DNA from 3 places in the Clostridium sp. LXY-7 genome. Region 2 is predicted to be linked to each of the others. Evidence: predicted binding sites of a transcription regulator. Region 2 holds the regulator's gene; each other region holds the start of a gene.
What was found. The regulator Rex, encoded in region 2, represses fermentation and respiration genes when NADH is low (regulators of the CRP and FNR family bind a similar motif). The targets are predictions, from matches to a motif close to ATTGTTAANNNNTTAACAAT.
Positions count from the first base shown of each region.

Region 1 (7,667 bases), on a different contig from region 2:
AAACACCTATATAAGGTAATAAAATCTCTTTTATAAATTCTATTAATTTAAAATTAATATTAGCAATTGACTAGTTTCATAACTTACATACCTCCAAAATACATATTAAAGTTATATTACTATATATATTTATAAAAGTAAATATATTCATATTTACTCTTTTATATGTAAGTTTCAATAATGAAACTACATAATACAAATAGGCTTTTTTTTATAGTTTATTTGAATTGAACTTCATATTATTGCTGAGAATACCATTTGCAGAAATCTTAGATTTACTTGGGCTATATGAAAGTAAAAAGCGTTAAGAAAGACAACTTGTTCGAGTGAAGCGAGTTGTTGTCTTTTAGCTTTTTGCTTGAATAGAGCCTTAGTGAATCAAGGTTTCGAAACGGTTGAACAGTAATAATATGAAGTTCTATTTAATTTTTATGATATAGCTATTTGTATAATGTATAAACTTAATTGGAACTTATATATTATGACTTTTTACTTTTCCTTTTTTATATTCTTCATCGATTTAATATATTTCACCTTTTCACTAATGTTCTTTTCTAATCCTTGATTTGAAGGAGTATAATATTCTCTTCCCACCAAATTATCTGGTAGACATTGCATAGAGGTCACTTTTTCATCAAAATCATGAGCATATTTATACCCTTTGCCGTAACCTAACTCACTCATTAATTTAGTAACATCATTTCTTAAATGAAGAGGCACTCCTTCGCATTTCATATCATGTATATCCTTTTTAGCCTTTTCATATCCAACATAAAGCGCATTTGATTTAGGTGCTAATGCCATATAAACCACTGCTTGAGCTAAATTCACAGTACATTCAGACATACCAATATAATGCGCCGCATTGTAGGCAGCAATGGCGATTTCTAAGGCCTTTGGATCTGCCATTCCAATATCTTCAGAGGCAAATCTTATAATTCTTCTCCCAACATAAAGTGGATCTTCCCCTGCTTCTAGCATCCTGGCAAGCCAATAAATAGAAGCATCACAGTCGCTATTTCTCATAGATTTATGTAGTGCTGATATAAGGTTATAATGTTCTTCCCCACCTTTGTCATACAATATACTTCTCTTATTTATACATTGTTCCACAGCGTTTTTATCAATTTTGACCATATTTCTTTCCTTAGATGAGGTTGCCACTACCATTTCAAGTATGTTAAGAGCAGTCCTAGCATCACCATTGGAATATACCCCAATGATTTCTAATGCATTATCTATTATTTTTATATCCAGTCCAGGGAAACCCCTTTCATCCATAATAGCATTTTTAAGTAGAGTTACAATATCTTTAGTATCTAAAGGTTGTAATACGAAAACTCTACATCTTGACAATAATGCCGAATTCACTTCAAAGGAAGGATTTTCAGTGGTGGCTCCTATTAAAATAATATCTCCTTTTTCAACGGACGGCAAAAATACATCCTGTTGACTTTTATTAAATCTATGTATCTCATCTATAAATACTATGGTTCTAATCCCCATCATCTTTTTACGCTCTGCAGTAACCATGACCTCTTTTATCTCTTTTGTGCTAGTTGTCACTGCACTAAAAGTTATAAACTCTGCCTTTGTAAGAGTTGCTATAATCATAGCAAGAGTGGTTTTCCCTACTCCTGGAGGTCCCCAAAATATCATAGAGGTAATACTATCGGATATAATTAAGTGTCTAAGCATTTTGCCTTTATCTAAAAGGTGTCTCTGTCCAACATATTCTTCTAGATTTCTAGGTCTTACTCTATGTGCCAAGGGGGTATTAGTTTTTATTTCGTCAAAAATAGAACCTTGAAAATTATCCATATAATCCTCTCCATTTTTTCATGTACTGTTATTTTTGCTATTTTGATAAATCATTATTTTTTATTGCTTCTTCCACTGGCTTAGGAACATAATTCGAAATATCTTTATTATATTTATGAAGTTCCATAACCATAGATGAACTTACATGACTAAGGTTTCCAGCCCTAATATATATGGTCTTAAGTCCAAAAGATTCATTGATCTTCGCTAAGCTTTCCTCATATTCATAGTCAATACCATTCCGTATACCACGAACAAGGTACTTAATATTTTTCTTTTCTGCAAGGTCTAAAATTAACCCTTGAAGTCTTACTACAGTAATTTTATTTGTGGGAAACAACTCATCAATGGTCTCTTGTATAGCCTTAACCATTATTTCTGCATCTACCCTACGACTTTTGTCCGGATTATCCGCAATTGCTACAATCACTCTATGAAATAAGCAATTAGCCTCCTCTAATACATTAAGATGTCCAATGGTAAATGGATCAAAAGATCCTGCATATATTGCTGTTGTCATATTTATTTATCTCCTTAGTTTAATATTAGATTTTATTTCATCTCCTATTTGAGTTTTTTTACTAAGATTATTTCTTCCTTATTATTAAGATTATTATCTTTATATATCAACTTAATTGTACCATTTAGTACATAATCTCTCAATTATTTCAATTAACTAGCTCCTTAAAAATTGATTCTACTCATATAGGATCTACTTTTCTAACCTTGAATTCTTATTTCTCCATTATGTAAAGCTATATTGACAAAGATAAAATATTTGTTATAATGTAATCAATTGAATATTGCTTAGTATTTTCAATCACCGGATTGAGATACTTACATGAAGCGTTAGGGTGTTATATCGTTAGGTCTTAGGATATACAGACCTAGCGATTTTTTATTTTTAGGAGGTATTTAAAATGCAAGTAGAGTCCGTTAATCTTTTAGATAGTAATATTTATAGAACCTTTTTTAAATATGTTTCACTAAATGTCCTTAGTATGCTTGGATTATCACTTTATATCCTAGCAGATACATTTTTCGTTGCAAATGGAGTTGGAAGCAATGGCTTAGTTTCCTTGAATTTAGTTCTTCCTATCTATAGCTTTATAAATGGTATAGGTCTTTTACTTGGAATAGGTGGTGCCACTAGATTTTCAATAGCAATTGGAAAAGGACGTGTGGAAAAATATTCACAGATTTTTATGCAAGTAATATATATTGCCTTGGGTATAGGACTCCTTCTTACTTTTATTGGAGTTTTCTTCTCTAAAGATATTGTGAGACTATTAGGTGCTTCTGAGGATATTTTACCCTTAGCTAATACGTACTTAAAAACTATTATGTGCTTTTCCTTGCCTTTCATTGTAAATAATATTCTTGTTTGTTTTGTCAGAAATGACTCCAGTCCTAATCTGGCTATGATGGCAATGATGACAGCTAGTATTAGCAACATAATTCTAGATTATGTCTTTGTTTTTCCAATGAAAATGGGAATGTTCGGTGCAGCCTTTGCTACAGGCTTAGCTCCAATTTTCAGTATGTGTGTACTATCAATACATTTTATGAAAAGAAAAAATAGCTTTAAGTTTATAAAAGCTTCAATATTAAAAACCGAGTTGAAACTAATAATATCCTCAGGTATACCTTCCTTTATTACTGAGTTTTCTTCAGGTATAATCATGCTTATATTTAATATGGTTATCTTAAATATAGTTGGAAACATCGGGGTAGGTGCCTATGGAATAATATCGAATATTGCTTTAGTTTGCGTTGCACTATTTACTGGTATAGGACAAGGTATTCAACCACTTATAAGTGTATTTTATGGTGCTGGTAAAATAAAAAATATAAAAAAAGTATTTTATTGCGCCTGTGCAGTATCTATAATTTTAGGAGTCTTTTTCTATATTCTTGGAGTGCTATATCCAGAAAACATAGTTAGTATTTTTAATAAGGATGGCAATATTCAACTTACAGAAATAGCTGTACAAGGTATCCATATATACTTTATTGCATTTTTAATAATGGGATTAAATATTGTTTCTACCTCATTATTTGCTTGTATTTCAAAGCCAAAGCAAGCCTTTACATTATCAATTTTAAGAGGTTTTGGTGCAATTCTACCCGTAGTTTTGATTTTACCTAAATTTTACGGAATGAATGGCGTGTGGTTTACAGTCCCTATTTCCGAGGCAATAACTTTAATACTTGGATTAGCATTTTTAATTTTATATTTTAAGAAAAACAAAACAGAATAGTTAAAGTAAACCTAAAGTATTTATAGTTTTAATATACAGAGAGGGTTAAATTTCACATAAATTTAACCCTCTTTATACTGTTCGTAATCACTAACTTCCTTTGAAATTTTTTACTACTTTGTTGCATAAATACAATATTGTAAGTTACAATAGAGTTAAATTAGAGTTGAACTAACCCGTAGGTAGTCTAGATGTCCAAACAGTCACTAATTATATTATTTTATTGTTATAACTATATAGTGTTTATCAGTGTTTGTGAGTTTTCACAGAATTGATCTTATTTCTCTTTATCCCTTATATTTAACAATAAGCAAAAGAAATTTATATGAGGTATGTTATGAATAATTATAAAAATAAATCCATTAACAGCTTTAATAATCAAGCTACTAGCTATGATATAGATTCTAATGGTGCTCATGCACGAGGCTTATATTCATTATTAATTGAAAAATTAAATACCCTTAACTTTAATTCAATACTAGATGTTGGATGTGGCACAGGAAACATTTTATCTTTATTGTTATCACAAAATAAAAACATAAAAGCCTTTGGATTAGATATATCAGAAGGTATGCTAAACATTGCTAAAAAAAAGCTTAAGGATAATGCTACCTTAACTATTGGCGATTCAGAACATATGCCCTATGGTGATGAATCCTTCGATGTGATTATATGCACTGATTCTTTTCATCATTATCCTGACCCATCAAAAGTCCTTAAGGAAATGCATAGAGTATTAAAGAAAAGTGGAACTTTGATTATATGTGACTACTATCAATACTTTCCCCCTTTTAGACAACTAATGAATTTATTCATTAAGTTCAGTAAAGATGGAGATGTCAGAATTTATTCTCAAAAGGAAATTTTCAATCTATTAAATCAGAATAATTTTAGAGACCATCGCTGGTATATAATAAATAAAAAAACTTATATGGCTGTTACAATTAAATAACCATTATAAAATTTGTGGTCTTTGATAAACTCTTCTCATATTCATATATTTAATTATAATTCTATTCAATATAATGAGCTAACCCTAAGTAGATAAAGTACTTAGGGTTATTTTTATGAATTCATTGGTAATTGTGTTGTAATTAAACTTAGATATAGATCATGCCATTATCCTTTTATGTTTTTATAAATTTTATCAATTCATAATGTTTTTCTTCAGATATCTTAATTAAAATTTATATACAATCAATTAAATAATTTTATGAATCAATGGGAAAATATGTTATAATTGTACTACTTAATTATTAGTATCTATTGATTCTATTTAAAATTATACGTATATAAAAACAGATTCAAAGTAAAAATCACAGTTCATATTAAATGAAGTGATAGATATGATTTCTTTTAATATTTTTAAAATGGAAGAAATACAGATACTTAAAGAATACCAATACGAATATAACATATTCAGACTTATATAATACAATTTTGGAGGATAAAATGAAAAGTAAAATTGAAAATGCTTAGCTAATATACCTTGTTCAAACAAAAATCCAGTAATAGATTAAATTTAAGGGGATAATTTTATGATAAGAATGGCAACTTTTGAAGATATAGATACCCTTGTGAAGCTGAGAATAGAATTGCTTAAAGAAGTTAAAAATAAATTTGGAATTTACGATTGGGATAATTATTCTCGAACATTAAAAATATTTTATAATAATACCATTCCAAATAATAAAGTTGTAGCCTTCCTAGCGGAAAAAGATGATTTTGTTATAGCAATTAGTGTAATATATTTTTATAATCTAGTTCCTTTACTCAATGAGCTAGATGGCAGAATGGCTTTCCTTACGGATATGTATACTATACCTAAGTATAGAAATAAGGGTATAGGAAAAGCACTTCTAAATGCTATTATGGACTATGCAAAAACTTTAGGATACCCAAAAGTTGTTCTAAATTCTACTGATTGTGGCAACAAATTGTATGAACAGTATGGTTTCAAGTCTGTAAAAGATGAAATGTCCTATCGGTTCTTATAATATAGTTAAATATTGAAAAATACATTTCAAGGAGTGAACTCATCCTCTTTAAATGTATTTTTTTGGTATATAGCTATATGTTTTTCAAGTATGTATTTTAAGTCTATATATATTTATGGTATAATTTGTATAAATATTTAGTAAATTTAAAAATTTAGCAGTATAGAGTGACTTAAGAGATACGATAAGTATAATAATAGTTTTCAAAATAAACATTATTTAAAATGTAAATTAAACTCTGGGGGGTATCCTAATTTAAATTTAGACCTTTATTAGGATAAGAGTTTTTAAATATATTTAAATGGAGGGATATGAATGCTTGAAATACCTGAAGCTTTAACAATTTCACGCCAAATTAACCATACAATTAGTGGGAAACAGATTGTAAATGTCGTCGCTAACCATACTCCACATAAATTTGCATGGTATCATGGAGATCCGCAAAATTATTATAACCTGCTTATGAAAAAGACTGTTGGAACAGCAGCTGCATATGGTGGTATGATTGACCTTAAAATTGGTGGTGCTACACTCCTTCTTAGTGATGGGGTAGCCTTTAGGTATCACAACCCTGGTGAAAAGTCCCCATTAAAGCACCAGCTTTTACTGGAGTTTAATGATTTTTCTTCAGTTAGTGCATCAGTTCAAATGTATGGAGGAATTTGGTGTTCTGATAGTAATGACCAGCTACAGTACCATTATTATAGTATTTCAAAAGAAAAGCCTTCTCCTCTATGTAATGAGTTCAGTAAAGCTTACTTTAATCAGCTAATCTCTTCAGACACTGTTCAGAAATTAAGTTTAAAAGCCTTTCTTGCTACTGAACAAAGAATACCCGGTCTTGGAAATGGTGTTTTACAAGATATTCTTTGGAAAGCTAAATTTCATCCAAAACGTAAGATTAGTGCTTTGACGGATGAAAATAGAGAAGTCTTATATGACAGTGTTGTAACTGTTCTTAAGGAAATTACAAACCTTGGTGGGAGAGACACTGAAAAGGACTTCTTTGGAAATAAAGGCGGATATAAAACTGTTATGAGTAAAAAAAGTTTAGGTTCTTTATGTATGGACTGTGGTGGAATTATAAAAAAGGGAACCTATTTAGGTGGAAGTATATATTACTGTGATAATTGTCAGATATATTAATCTGTAATATATTAAGGAGTATACAATGGAAATTAATCTATCGAAGAAACATAAAATAATACTTTGCTATATAGGTATTGTAATCGTATTTTTACTTACTGGAAATAGCAATAATGATCCTACATCTTTTATAGAAAGACTTTTTAGGCCAATTAATTGGGGTGTCGTCAGATTTTATTATGGGAATATTTTTATTTTAGTTGGAATGTATTTTTTATTTAAACAACTATATAAATTGAAAAATTATAAATTACTTAATACAGCTCTTAAGAGAGTGTTTATGCTTATCCTCATTTTAATCCTTTCATCTAACATATGGGTTTATTTTATTGGTTTTTATAAGAGCTTTTTTAATGATTTAAATTCAATTTATTTAGATAGACCTTCTACTGATATAAAAATAGAAGGTAATAACTCAATTGCAAAGATAACTGGTTCAATT
Region 1 covers NZ_JBLLJL010000005.1:297,597-305,263, forward strand. The annotation lists gene ACI48Q_RS17760 (replication-associated recombination protein A) at 490-1,821, opposite strand; gene coaD (pantetheine-phosphate adenylyltransferase) at 1,859-2,341, opposite strand; gene ACI48Q_RS17770 (MATE family efflux transporter) at 2,742-4,082, shown strand; gene ACI48Q_RS17775 (class I SAM-dependent methyltransferase) at 4,420-5,034, shown strand; gene ACI48Q_RS17780 (GNAT family N-acetyltransferase) at 5,621-6,079, shown strand; gene ACI48Q_RS17785 (endonuclease VIII) at 6,395-7,225, shown strand; gene ACI48Q_RS17790 (hypothetical protein) at 7,251-7,667, shown strand, end outside.
Region 1: a site for Rex is predicted at 2,599-2,618, ahead of coaD (pantetheine-phosphate adenylyltransferase). Genes of this name have one in related genera too.

Region 2 (7,667 bases):
GCAAATAATTTAGCTCTTGCAGCGTCTAATGAATATGGAAGACCTTTGTCTTTTCTGTCTGCTGCTTTATAAACTAAGTTTCTAGCTGCTTCAACTTTAACATCCATATCAGCTACCATCCATTGTAATCCTTGGAATGCTGATAATGGTTTTCCGAATTGTTTTCTTTCTTTCATGTAAGCAACAGCTTCATCTAGAGCTCCTTGAGCAAGTCCTAGAGCTTGAGCTGCTATTCCAATTCTTCCTCCATCTAGAGTTTGCATAGCTATTGAAAATCCTTTTCCTTCTTTTCCAAGCATGTTCTCTTTTGGTACTATACAATTTTCAAATACTAATTCAGTTGTTGAAGATGCTCTTATTCCTAATTTTTCTTCAACTTTTCCTATTGAGAATCCTGGGAAGTCTTTCTCAACTATGAAAGCTGTTATTCCTCTTGTTCCTTTTGATTTATCAGTCATAGCAAATACTACAAATGTATCAGCTACTCCTCCATTTGTTATGAATATTTTTGAACCATTTAATACATAATGGTCTCCTTCTAAAACAGCTGTTGTTTGTTGTCCAGAAGCATCTGTTCCAGCATTTGGCTCAGTTAATCCAAAAGCACCTAATTTCTCACCTTTAGCAAGTGGAGTTAAATATTTTTCTTTTTGCTCTTGTGTTCCAAACATATATATTGGAGCTGCACATAATGATGTATGAGCAGAAACTATAACACCTGTAGTTCCACAAACCTTAGAAAGTTCTTCTACTGTCATAGCATAAGATACGTTGTTTCCACCTGCTCCACCAAACTCTGTTGGGAATGGTATTCCCATCATGTTATATCTAGCCATTTTTTTAACATTTTCCACTGGGAATTCTTCTGTTTCATCTATTTCAGCTGCTATAGGTTTTACTTCATTTATAGCAAATTCTCTTACAAGTTGTCTTACAAATTCTTGTTCTTTACTTAACGAAAAGTTCATTTTCCATACCTCCAATTATTAACGGATTATCTATTATTAAAATGCTTGTCTCTTTTTTCTAAGAAAGCAGTCATACCTTCTTTTTGGTCTTCCGTAGAGAAACAAAGTCCGAAAACTTCTGCCTCATACATAACACCACTATCTATGTCCATCTGCATACCTTTATTAATAGCTGATTTACACATCCTTACAGCAATAGGTGCATTTTTAGCTATTTTAGTAGCCATGTCCATAGCTTCTTGCAAAAGATTTTCTGGTTCCACAACCTTATTTACTAGTCCAATTCTTAATGCTTCTTCTGCATTTATCATTTCACAAGTATATATTAGTTGTTTTGCCATTCCTTCTCCTACTAATCTTGCTAATCTTTGAGTTCCTCCAAAGCCTGGTGTTATACCTAATCCAGCTTCCGGTTGGGCAAATTTAGCTTTAGATGATGCTATTCTTATGTCACATGCCATAGAAAGCTCGCATCCTCCTCCAAGAGCAAAACCATTTACTGCTGCTATTACAGGCTTTTCCAACATTTCTAATTTTCTAAAAACTTTATTTCCAAGTGTTCCAAATTCTCTTCCTTGAAGTGAATTTAACTTTTGCATTTCTGAAATATCAGCTCCAGCAACAAAAGCTTTTCCTTCACCTGTTAATAAAACTACATATACATCTTCATCTTTTGAAACTTCATCAATTACACTATTAAGTTCTTTCAGTGTATCTGAATTTAAAGCATTTAAAGCTTTTGGTCTGTTTATTTTGATAACTGCTATGTTGTCATTTTTTTCAAGAATAATGTTGTTATAACTCATTTTTAATTCCCCCATGAACGTACTTAGTATCGTTTATTATTTTGTTAATTTAATAACAAAATAATAGTGATTGAATCCAAGGACCTCAATCACTATTATACTGCTATTATATATACTTTTCAACTTGATTTGAGAAATTCCTATATATTTTTTAAATTTTCATAAGATTAAACCATTATTTTTAAATTTTATTAATTTTATTTTTAAAAATATATCATTTTATTCCATTTCTCGTTCGTTTAATAAATAACTTAGTGTCATCAAGCTTTCACTTAAATGTACATTTTCAACAATGATATCTTCTGGAACCTTCAAATCTATTGGAGCAAAGTTCCATATAGCTTTAACTTCATTTTTTATTACTATATCACACACACTTTGTGCTCTATTTTTAGGAACACATATTATTGCAATATGTACTTTATTTTCTCTTAAAAAACCTTCTAATTCATCTATATCCTGCACTTCTACATCTCGTATTTTCAGACCTATTAATTTTACATTAATATCAAAAATACCTTTTAAATTAAATGCCATTTTCGTAAACTTTGTATAATTAGCTATTGCCTGACCTATGTTACCAGCACCTATAATTACAGTATTATATTCTTTATTTAAACCTAATATTAAGGATATCTGATAGAGCAATTCCTTTACATTATACCCATATCCCTGTTGTCCAAAATCTCCAAAACAATTTAAATCTTGTCTTATCTGCGAAGCAGTAAATCCAATTTTCTCGCTTAATTCTTTTGAAGATATTCTATCTACATCATTTTTTTCTAACTCTCTTAAATATCTATAATACTTCGGAAGTCTTTTAATTACTGCCATTGATATATTCTTTTTTCTATCCACCATCTTCACTCCTTACTTAAGTTTTTAAAATTTTTTATATCTTATACTAAGTATACTTTTAGCCTAATATTTCAAATTAATTCTTCTATACTCATAACTTTTATTTATTTATTTCTTATTATTATATAATACATCAACTATATTATACTATAAAAATTTGTACGTATTCTATATTTTTTTATAAAATTCAACATAAACATTGATATTTTAAAAAAATTTCCATATAATTTCTATTTATATAACAGTATTGGTTAATATTTAACAAACAATTTAAAACTATAGATATTCATGTTAAAATATCTATAGGGACGGTGAATAATATGATAGTTTTAAGTTGCAAGAATATAACTAAATCTTATGGAATAGATGTGATATTAAAAGATGTAACCTTTAATGTTAATGATGGAGAAAAAATTGGATTAATTGGAGCAAATGGCGCTGGTAAATCAACGCTTTTTAAAATATTAACCTCTCAATTAGAATATGATTCTGGAGAGCTTTTTATTGATAAATCTAAAAACCTTGGTTATTTATCTCAAAGCTTATCATTAGAATCTAATAATACTATATATGATGAATTACTATCTATTTTTAAAACCTTAGTAGACATGGAATTAAAGCTTCATGATTTAGAACTAAAAATGAATGAACCTTATGATGCCTCTAAAGAAGATTATCATAATAAAATAATTAGAGATTATACAACCTTAACTGAACTTTATGATAATAGGGGTGGATATACTTACAAAGCAGAAATTAGTAGAGTATTAAGAGGTCTTGGCTTTACTGAAAATGATTTTGACAAATCAATAAATATACTTAGTGGCGGCCAAAAAACTAGAGTTGCTCTCTGTAAGTTACTTCTTACAAAACCAGATATACTGCTCCTAGATGAACCCACAAACCATTTAGATTTAGATGCTATAGAATGGCTTGAAGGATATTTAAAAGAGAATAAAGGTACTATCATAATAGTATCTCATGACAGATTCTTTTTAGATGCTGTCACTGATAAAACTTTAGAGTTAGTAGGTGGTAAAGTAGATATATATAATGGTAATTACACAGCCTTTGTAGACTTAAAAAAGAAAAATCAAGAGATATTGATGAAAGCTTATGATCTTCAACAAGTTGAGATTAAACGTCAAGAGGAAATAATAGCTAGATATAAATCATTTAATAGAGAAAAGAGTGTAAGAGCCGCTGAAAGTCGTCAAAAATCACTTGATAAGATAGATAGGATTGAAGCCCCTATAACAATTGAAAAAGCATCTAAAATTAAATTTGAAACTCAAATTAAAAGTGGTAATGATGTTTTACATATAGAAAATTTAAGTAAAAGTTTTGGTGAAAAACTACTATTTAGAGATGTCTTTATGGATATTAAGCGTGAAGAAAAAATAGCACTTATTGGAGAAAATGGTCGCGGAAAAACCACTTTATTTAGAATAATAATGGATAAGATAGAAAATGATTTAGGCATTAAAGTTCTTGGTAAAAATGTATTTGTCGGATATTATGATCAAGAACAATCTAATCTCAATAATGATAAAACTATTATAGACGAAGTTTGGGATGATTTTCCCCATATGACTACTACTGAAATTCGTACTTCGTTAGCTGCTTTTTTATTTACAGGAGAAGATGTTTTTAAAAATATATCCACCCTTAGTGGCGGTGAAAAGTGTAGAATTAATCTTCTAAAATTAATGCTCTCTAAGTCAAATTTTTTATTACTTGATGAACCTACTAATCATTTAGACATTATATCTCGTGAAGCCTTAGAAAATGCTATTTTAAACTACGATGGAACTATACTTTTAATATCCCATGATAGATATTTTCTAAATAAAATTATAAATAAGATATTTGAATTAAATGAAGATGGAATAAAAGAATATTTAGGAAACTATTCTTATTATGTGGAAAAAAAGAATAATCCAAATAGATTCGAAGAGTTTGAAGAATATAATGGATTAACTAAAACGCAAATAAAATTGGATAAGAAAAAGAAAAAGGAAGTTGAAAAAGCTGAACGTGAAAAAAAGGCTTATATTAAATCTCTAGAAGATAAAATTGCCTTGCTAGAAGAAAATCTTGAAAATCTTCAGGGACAGCTTTGTCTAGAAGAAATCTATTCGAATCCTGAAAAAAGCGTAGAAGTAAATAATCAGATTCATGATACGGAGAAAAAATTACAGGATCTTTATGAACAATGGGAAGAGCTAGTTTAAATGAAACATTCGGTACTTTCTCTATAATACATAAAAAGCATGGTGATATTTCACCATGCTTTTCTCTATTTAAAACCCCATCATGTAAAAAACCTATTTTTTCTTATTCAATCCTTATTAGCTTAGTGTCCAGTTAAGCTAATTTTCTAGCTACTATCTCAGTTACTGAGAATGTTGCAACATCATCAGCATATTTTCCTGGTCCAAATCCAGCATCATATCCAAGCTCTTTTGCAAGCTCGTGAGTTATTCTTGGACCTCCACAGATTAATACAACTTTATCTCTTATACCTTCTGCTTCTAAAAGCTCAACAAGGTTAGTTAAGTTTTGGATGTGTACATCCTTTTGAGTAACTGTTTGAGATACTAGAAGTACATCTGCTTTTAATTCAATAGCCTTCTTAATAAACTCTTCGTTTTCAACTTGGCTTCCTAAGTTGTAAGCTTCTATCATATCATATCTTTCAAGTCCATAATGTCCAGCAAAGCCTTTCATGTTCATGATAGCATCTATACCAACTGTATGAGCATCTGTTCCTGTTGAAGCTCCTATTATAGTAACAGGTCTTCCTATATTTTCTTTTATATATTCTCCTACTTCTTTCATGTCCATAGTATCAACTTCTACTGTTTGAACGTGAATTTCTTCATAGTTTACAGTATGTTCTAATGATCCATAAACAACATAGAAGGTAAACTCTTTATCTAATGCTCCATGGTGAGCAACGTTTGGATTTCTTAATCCCATAGATTTAGCAAGTTGTACTGCTGCCTCTATTCCTCTTTCATTATCTTGAACTGGAAGAGTAAAGCTCACTTGAACTTTACCATCATTCATAGTATCTCCGTAAGGTTTAAGCTTGGTTAAATCCAAGTTCGTATCAAAATCCTTTTCTTCAGTTGAATATAATCCACCGCTCATTATTTGTTACCTCCTAACATTAATTCTATGAATGGGTTCAAGTATGCATTTTCTTTTTCTACAACACCATCAAGGCCCTTTCCTCCATTAAGTGGTCTCTTAATTCCAGCAAATTTACCTTGCTCTAAAGTCTTGAATAAGCCTTCTTTTTCAATTTCTTCAATTAAATCAGCAGCTTTATTTAAAACTTCATCAGTTCTTTTTTGCATGATTCCACCATCTTTGAAAGTTATCTCTGATCCTAAATCTTTCATTGTGCTGAATATATATTGAGCGTTATCTATTGAAAGAGCTCTATCACTCATGAATGGAGTGTGTATAGCCTCTGTTAACATTCCTAGTAAGTGTAACTTCTGTGAAGTTAATATTGTTACCATGTTAAATAATGTATCTTGAACATGTCCTTTGAAAACATCTCCAGTTTTGAATTTAGTTGGTGGCATGTATTTAAGTGGTGCTTTAGGGAATATTTCTCTAGCCATTTGTGCTTGAGCAAGCTCATAAAGGAATCCATTTTCAACTTTTGGATCTATTTCGAATGCGTGTCCTAAACCCATTTGCTCTTCTGGAAGTCCTGCACATAATGCAAATTGCTCATTGATAAATTGAGAAGCAAGAACTGTATGTGCCTCTTCAACAGCATCTGCTGTTGTTAAGTAGTTATCTTCTCCTGTATTGATTATAACTCCAGCATAACCATTGATTATTCTTGAGAAATATTGGTCAACTATTGTTCTTTGCATGTTGATATCTCTGAATAGTATTCCATATAATGCGTCATTAAGCATTACATCTAGTCTTTCAAGAGCTCCCATTGCAGCAATTTCTGGCATACATAATCCTGAACAGTAGTTACATAATCTAATATATCTTCCTAACTCTTCTCCAACTTCATCAAGAGCAGCTCTCATTAATCTGAAGTTTTCTTGAGTAGCGAAAGTTCCTCCGAATCCTTCTGTAGTTTCTCCATATGGAACATAGTCAAGTAAGCTTTGTCCAGTTGTTCTTATAACAGCTATAACATCAGCACCTTGTTTTGCTGCTGCTTTTGCTTGAATTATATCTTCATATATATTTCCAGTAGCAACAATTACATATAGGTAAGGACCTGTTTTGTCGCCAAATTTTCCAAGATATTCTTCTCTTTGTCCTCTGTTATTTTTAATTCTTTCAACTGTAGCTTTAGCTATTTTTTCTACAGCCATTTTTATTTCAAAAGCATCTTTCACAGGAAGTTTTGTTAAATCTATTTCACCTTTAGCAACTTTTTCTGCTATTTCTTGTGCAGAAAGTCCTGTATTAACTATAGCATTACCTATAAAATAAGATGCTCCTAAAGATAATCCATTACCTTTTTTAATATTCTCTACTACTACGTTTGGTAGTGGTACTCCAAATTCATCTACACCATCTATTCCTAATAATCTACATACAGTTCTTTCAACTGCTACTGTAGTATGTCTATCTATAAACCCTTGAGTGTCTTTAGCTATATTCTCAGCAGATTTTCTAGCTCTTGCCACAACTTCCCAATTTAAATTTAATTTACTTTCCATGGCTCTCCTCCTCATAATAAGTTTTAGCTATATCAATTATATCTTTTTCAAGTCCTAGTAACATTGCAATATTCAATGCATCTTTAGGTACCATATTGTCTTTGGATACCTTTTCTAACTTATACTCCATATGTTCCTGTATTATTTCTACAGAGTGAGTCTTATTTAAATCTATTTTATATTTTAATTTATTTAGGTCGATATTTTTAAGTCCAACAACCTGATAATGATCCATCTGCTCCTCAACTACCCCGTCGTAGTGAGTGGATATCAAGCTTGCTGTATTAAACTTAGCCAAGTAATTACCTAGTGATTTAACTAAG
Region 2 covers NZ_JBLLJL010000004.1:278,008-285,674, reverse strand. The annotation lists gene ACI48Q_RS14550 (acyl-CoA dehydrogenase) at 1-968, opposite strand, end outside; gene ACI48Q_RS14545 (short-chain-enoyl-CoA hydratase) at 995-1,774, opposite strand; gene ACI48Q_RS14540 (redox-sensing transcriptional repressor Rex) at 1,994-2,632, opposite strand; gene abc-f (ribosomal protection-like ABC-F family protein) at 2,953-4,866, shown strand; gene kamE (lysine 5,6-aminomutase subunit beta) at 5,000-5,788, opposite strand; gene kamD (lysine 5,6-aminomutase subunit alpha) at 5,788-7,344, opposite strand; gene kamC (lysine 5,6-aminomutase reactivase ATPase KamC) at 7,334-7,667, opposite strand, start outside.

Region 3 (7,667 bases), on a different contig from region 2:
TAGTCTCACATATGAATTTAGCTAAATCCAATTCTAACTTTGTAGGAGCACCAAAGGCTATTGAGGTTTCACAAGTATTTTTTATAGCATCAACAATATCACTATCACAGTGACCTAATATCATAGGGCCCCATGCACCAACAAAATCTATGTATTCATTTCCTTCTTCATCATAAATCAAAGCACCTTTTCCAGCTTTGATTATAGGAGGTGTTAAACCCATATCTCTAAGAGCTCTAACAGGGCTGTTTACTCCTCCGGGTATATATTTTTTACTTTCTTCAAAAATAGCTTTATTATTCATAATTGCCTCCTTGTTTTAAAACACATTCAATAGAATAGACTAATATTTTGATTTATTATTTTCTTAAAATATTTAATCTAAAAATATTTTTTCAATTATAGACATAACCTCATTAGAATTACCATTTAAAGCTTCTTCTTTTAATAATTCGATAGCTCTATTTATATATCTATTAGAAGTACTATTTAAAAGGGTATTTACAAGTTCTTCATTATCTTTTGTATATTTTTTATTTGTAAATGTTTTTAAATGTTCCTTACAGATAGAATTTCCTCTTTCTTTTAAAGCCCTTATGGTTGGAACAGTTTCCTTAAGAGTAATAAAATCTTTAAATTCATTGTAATATTTTTCTATAATATATCTATGGGAATTCATTATTTGCTTTCTAAGAGCCTTATTTTCACTATCTACAAACTGGAGGTCATCTAGGTTGTAAAGAGTAACATTAGCTAATTCTTTACATTGGCTCTCTACATTTATAGGCAGTGAAAGATCAAATATCAGTAAATCATTATTAGTTGTTACTTCTTCTTTTTTTACTATTGGAGTTAAAGAAGAAGTACAGCATATTATAGTGTCAACCATTGAATAAGTAGATTTAAGCTCATCCATAGATAAAATCTTAATTTTACCACTTCTAAAGTATTCATAGTGATTAAGTATAGTTGAACTATTTAACACTTTAGCTCTATCTCTTACTACGATGTAAATAGAGTTTATAGTATTAACTCGACCTATCAAATAATTAAAGGACAATTGTGCCATTTTACCAAAACCCAGTATTAAAAAATCTTTTTTATTTTCTTCAAGAGCAGTTTTTGCCGAAATAGAAGAATAGGATACTGGTGTTTTAAACAATTTAGTGGTAGATTTAAAGTTTTTACCACAAGCTAAGGCTAGAGTAAAGAGCTTATCCAAATCATTTTTTAGAAAGTTTAGCTTCTTACTTCTTAAATAGGAAGTTCTAACTTGACCTAAAATTTGATCTTCACCTAGAATCTTAGAATGAAATCCACAGCTAACTTCTAATAAGTGAAGAGCTGCCTTATTATCATTGCAATAAAAAATATAGTCTCTAAATTCTTTTTCCCAATCTAGAGAAGAAAATACTCTAGCTATTAAATCTTTTTCCTCTAAATTAGAATTTATATAAAGTTCTGTTCTGTTACAGGTGTTTATAATAACACCTTCTTGAGAAAATTCTTTCAATTTTTTAATAATTTCATCAACAGAATCCTCAGGTATTGAAAGTGAGGTTCTTTTATGTAAATCCAAGTCTTTTTTTACGCCAATTAAATGAATCATATTTACCTCCGATTTTATGCACCTTCAACTTGATTTTTTCTATAAGATGCCATAAAGTTTTAAACAAAATCAACAAAATTAAAACTCACTTAGTGGAAGTGAGTTTTTAATAAGCCTATTTAAATCAAAGAGATAAAGTATAAGGTTTATCAGATATATAGATAAAATATATATGGATATATGTAGTTTGCATTATAATAGAATTATAATACAATAGATATAAATTTACAATGAGGAAAATAAATATTCAGGACCTTAAAGTTGAAAGCGTAGATGTGATTTATATTAGGGTAGATATGAATATATAACCTTAGTAAGGGGGATAGGTATGAAAAAGACTATAAAAATTTTAATAAATGTTGTAATTTCAATTTTGATTATTTTTAACCTGATATTGGGGGCAACTATTATCACTACAAGGTTTAATAAGTTTTACTATATGAATGTAGAACTATTAGAAATAGAAGAGAACAGTGGGTTTTCACTAGAAAAAATTAAGGAAAATTATGATTATACTATAAGATTTATATTAAATCAGGAAGGTGATAAATTCACGTTGCCATCTATGGAGGCTTCAAAGGAGGGAGCATTTCATTTTGATGAAGTTAGACTACTATTTAACTTAGCGAAGATATGTTTAATTATAGGAGTAATACTACTTGGTGTTTTAATATATATTTATAATAAAACATATAGGGAATATAGTTATGTAAAACATTCCGCATTAGCTTTAATTATATTGCCTATAATATTGGTAGGAGTTGTGAGTACTAACTTTAATTATTTTTTTACCCTATTTCATAAATTGACTTTTAATAATGACAAGTGGCTGTTTGACCCTTCTATAGATCCAATTATAAATATTTTGCCAGAGCAATATTTTGCTAACTGCGGAGTTCTTATAATCTTCATTTGTTTCCTTATAGGAATTATTACATATGTAATCTATAGATTGAAATTAAAAAAGAGTTATATTTATAAATAAACTTAAGTATTGTGATAATCAGCGTAAATAAATTAAAAAACTGTGATAAACTCACAGTTTTTTAATTTATAGATATTTAATAGTGACCTTTTTCCCTAATTTCTCCAATAAAGATTTAATCTCAAGTACAATCTTTATTTTCATATTAAATTCATCAGGAAAAAGAGGATTTTGATGAGCTGGATTCACTGCTTGACCAACATAGATATTTATTGTACTTCCCTCATTAATCAGTATGGAGGAAAGTCGAGAAGCTCCATCTAGACCATCAAGAGAATTAGGAATCTGATTAATCTTAGTTTTATCTATATATTCTCTCAATATATCTTTAGTCTTTTTTAAAGTCAATAGTCCTTCAGTAACTAAATCAAAGCCTTTCATATATGCCATTGGAGGCACATCCGTATTATAGTTTTTTAAATCGATGTCAATAGGTAAATGTAGATTTTCAGATACTATATTAGCTGTTGTTCCACCACAGATAACTTTTTTACCGTTACAATGCTGAATTAAATCTATGAGAAGCTTATCATCGTCTATATTTTTAGGAGGACCAGTAAATATTGAAACTGGCTCATCTTTTTTTATTTTAAGGGCAACTACTGTAGTATCATCTCCAGGTTTATTATCATAAAGATTATTGCATACCTCAATAAGATTACGGCATATGTCTTTAGATAGGTTTTCCTTTTTCAATATATTTTTAAGAAAATCATTTATCTGATTCCATTCCCAACCTAAATTTAAGAGTTGTCCAACACCTGCATGGATAGCACCATCACTTACAATAACAAGGGCATCGTTTTCGCTTACATAGAATCTACTCTCATATATGGTTTTATTATTTATTACTCGAGCGGTTTTATGAATATAACTAGGTCGTGTATTTCTAAAAAAGAATACAGGAGGATTATCATATTCAACCATATATACTTCTCCAGAATAGTTGATCTTAATTATTGTAAAGGTGGAGTAAGCTAATTTCCTAACATGGCACTCCGGAAGGGTGTTAGTAATAGTATCAATAGTTTCATCAATAGTTGCACCACCTTTAAGCATGGTTAAAGCTATTTTAGAAGTAAGTGTTGCTAGTATATTAGCTTTAACACCACTACCTAAACCATCAGACATAACAATAATGACACCATCTTCCGTTGAGGTGATTTCAACATTATCACCACAAAGTTCTTCTCCTATTTTATTCATACTTAAATGGGTTACATCTATATAATACCTATTCATAGCTTAGTTTCCTTTTCCAACACTTTCTTTAAGTCTATTAGAGCAACTTTAGTTTCTGCAGTGCTTTCTCCTAGAAGACTTGCAATTTCTTGAGCTACTAACATTTGCTTATGAATTATAGATTGAGTTACATCAATAGCACTATGTTTAATTTCTATTAACTCAAGTTTTCTTTTTTCTTCTGCTGTGATGTCTGTAAAAATAACTAAGAGAGATTCATGATTTTCAATATATATAATACTTTTATATCCATGGAATTTATATTTGCCATAGTATACTTTTACTTTTTCTACATTGGTTTTAGTAGTTATAACTTTTAAGAAGTCTTCGTCATCTATTAAATCCTGGATGGGAAGACCTTTTAAGGTATCTTTATCATCTAGATGAAAAATTTTTTCGAATACAGGATTAGTATCGGTTATTATAAGATTTTTATCGAGGATTAACACAGCATTAGGTGTGTTTTTAAATATCTCAGTATTAATTCCTTCTGCCAAGCTACGCATATAAGGAACGCACATTTCAACTTGAGACATGCCATGATAAACTGCTATAGCTTTTTCCAAACAGGTATTGTAGCCACAAGCTCCACAGTTAAGTTCATCTTCTTTTTTATATTTTCCCATTTTATTTAATATTTTCGTTATCTCTTCATCAGATGGAATAGGCAGATAGATTTTTTTATCTCCATAAATTCTAGTTAAATTAATATTTATATTATTCAATATAGGAGATAACTCCTTAGGCTTACTATGAGACTTTGCAAATTGCTGAATTCTTTGTAGTCTACTATATATTGTATCCCCTCGATGAATTCCTCCAGGCCCCCCAAGACAGCTTTCATTGCAGGCACTTAACTCAACACATACATTTTTCAAATTGTTATTCTTTAATTCATCTAGTAGAGACATGCAATTGTCTAATCCATGTATATTTATTATGTCTAGTCCTCTAGTCTTTAAAGTCAATGAAAGAGAAGCAAGGATTCCACCTACTAAAGGGTAGTTATCACCGCGAAGTGTACCTGCTGAATCTAATTCACCATCAGGTAAAGATAAATAATTTATATTATTATTTACTAAAAATTCACTAAGTTCATCAAAGGTAAGGACAGAATCCACAATACCTTGATTTTGTTCTGATAGAGCTTCTACTTTTTTTGATATACATGGGCCAATGAACACTGTATGGGAATCAGGATATCTTTTTTTTATGGTTTTGCCATGAGCAATCATAGGTGATATAACTGGAAGTGTGAATGGAATAAGTTCAGGATAGTATTTTTCAATAAGCATTACTACGGAAGGACAGCAGCTAGTTAGAAATCTATTTTCTGAACTATTAGATATTAAAGTTTCATATTCTCTAGTAACTAATTCAGCACCAATAGATACCTCTTCTATTTTAGAAAAACCTAGAGCCCTTAATCCATTTATTAATTTGTTACTTTCAGGAAAAACTCCTCTAAAGGCAGGGGCCAGTTGAGCAATTACCTGGTTACCATTTTTTAAAGCAATTTCTACTTCTTCAATATCTGAAAGTACATGTCTCGCATTCTGTGGACAGACTATAAGACAATGACCGCAGGAAAGGCATCTAATTTCTTGAATTTTTGCTTGGTCATTTAATACCTCGATAGCTTTAACTGGACAACTTCTAACACATTTATAGCAGTTTTTACAATTGGCTGAGCTAAAATTCATTACTTGCATAGTTTACACCTTCTTTAGAATATTTTTATTAAAAAAGTTTTTTACATCTTCTTCTCCAACTGAATGTAAGGTATCATCAACAACTACGCTCACAGCTTTAGTACAATTACCCAGACAAAAGGCTGCCTTTAATTCAACTACATCTGTTAATTTATTAATTTCAATAAGATTTTTAAGTTCATTAATAACTTTATGTGACCCTTTAACATAACATGCACTTCCAACACAAACCTTTATAACCACGAAATCACCCCTAAAAAATATATATGTACTTATAAATTATAGAACTTAGTTAAAATTTAGTCAATATTCCGAAAATTTTATATAATTCTAAAATCAACAACTTTTTAAAACAAAGCTAAATAAAAAAGTAAAGGAATATAAAAACATAAGAATATATAGATTCTGTGAGGATTAGTACTGTATTAATAATAAATTCAATAGAAATTTTCATAGAATTTAAACACTGGAAAGAAAATATTGTATAATAAATTATGAGAAAGGGGAGAAAAAGATGAAGTTAGTTTTTATATCTGATATTCATGGATCTTTAAAATATGCGCAAAAGGCTATAGAGATTTTTAATAAGGAAAAGGGTGATTATTTAATTATTTTAGGAGATATTTTATATCATGGGCCTAGAAATCCATTGCCAGAGGAATATAATCCTAAAGAAGTAGCTAATTTACTGAATGAATACTGGGATAAAATAATAGCAGTAAGAGGAAATTGTGATTCAGAAGTGGATGCAATGATAATAAAATTTCCTATAATGGCGGACTATTCAATTATATTACATGAAAATAGAAAATTTTTTATAACTCATGGACATATTTATAACGAAAAGGATAAACCTAATATATCAACGGGAGATGTATTAATACATGGTCATACTCATATTCCGATGATAAAGGAAGTGGATGGTATTCATATAATTAATCCAGGTTCAATAACCTATCCAAAAGAAAATAATCCCCATAGCTATGGAGTTTTAGAGAACAATGGGTTTTCAATAAAAACCATAGAAGGGGAATGTTTTAAAAGAATAGATTGGTAAATATTGAAGTCAGAATTGTGAATATAAGTAATGCAATATTTAGCAATATCTTTTTTCTTAACTTTACCATTTTAATACCACCTAGCTTAAATACATGAATGTACTTTATATTATGTGATATCTATAGTTTTAGTTAAAGATATTTCTATAGATTAAAATCTATTGTGAATGGAGAGTAAAAATGAATTTAAAAGATAAGAATTCATTAATTTATATACTACCAATAATATTATTGAACATGGTTGCTATAGCCATCGTAATAGCAGTATTAACTTTAAAAGGCATAAATGTTAAGTTGTTTGTTCTAATTGCCATGATTTCTATTCTCACATCTGCACTTATAAATGGCATTAGAGAAATAATAACTGAAGAGAAAAAAGGAAAAGCAATATACTATTTTATTATGGTAGCTTTAATTTTTGTGTGCATGTTTATAGTTATATAATAAATGCAATGGAAGGAGAAGAATTTTGGAAATACATATTTTTATAAAGGGACATAGAGAACCAATAATTTTTAAGGGAGATAGAATTGATGTGCTTGATTTTGAGATGAAAGGAGTAAAATATAAGCAAGTCCGATATTTTAAAAATGGTTTCAGTAAGAGTGAATTAATTGAAACTTCACTTATAACAAAAATAGTTGAAGAGGTTTAAGGTTTTAAAGAGGGAACTTATAGTGAATTGCAACTTGGTTATAAATATGACATATAGATGTCATATTATTCTTGATATGATAGACATAAGATAAATAAGAGCTATTAAAAAATAGCTAATAAAGGATAGATTTTTGTGTACCTCATATGGTGAAATTTAATCCTAATATAGAAGAAGAAGCTAGAGAAAATATGAGAAGATTTTTCCTGAAACTAAGAAGATGGAGAAAATAACTTAAGGAGACAATATGGAGTATATTAAAGCGAAGCAGATATTATCTCAATATACAGATAATAATCCATGGTTTGGAATTAATTATAATATGAATATATATAAGGGCTGTTGTCATGGATGTATCTATTGTGATTCTAGGAGTGAGTGCTATGGTATAGAAGATTTTGATAAG
Region 3 covers NZ_JBLLJL010000002.1:980,617-988,283, reverse strand. The annotation lists gene hemL (glutamate-1-semialdehyde 2,1-aminomutase) at 1-304, opposite strand, end outside; gene hemA (glutamyl-tRNA reductase) at 377-1,609, opposite strand; gene ACI48Q_RS11810 (TIGR01906 family membrane protein) at 1,938-2,594, shown strand; gene ACI48Q_RS11805 (SpoIIE family protein phosphatase) at 2,661-3,836, opposite strand; gene ACI48Q_RS11800 ([Fe-Fe] hydrogenase large subunit C-terminal domain-containing protein) at 3,833-5,548, opposite strand; gene ACI48Q_RS11795 (NAD(P)H-dependent oxidoreductase subunit E) at 5,552-5,791, opposite strand; gene yfcE (phosphodiesterase) at 6,063-6,605, shown strand; gene ACI48Q_RS11785 (hypothetical protein) at 6,787-7,050, shown strand; gene ACI48Q_RS11780 (hypothetical protein) at 7,076-7,261, shown strand; gene ACI48Q_RS11775 (SPL family radical SAM protein) at 7,509-7,667, shown strand, end outside.
Region 3: a site for Rex is predicted at 5,837-5,856, ahead of ACI48Q_RS11795 (NAD(P)H-dependent oxidoreductase subunit E). Genes of this name have one in related genera too.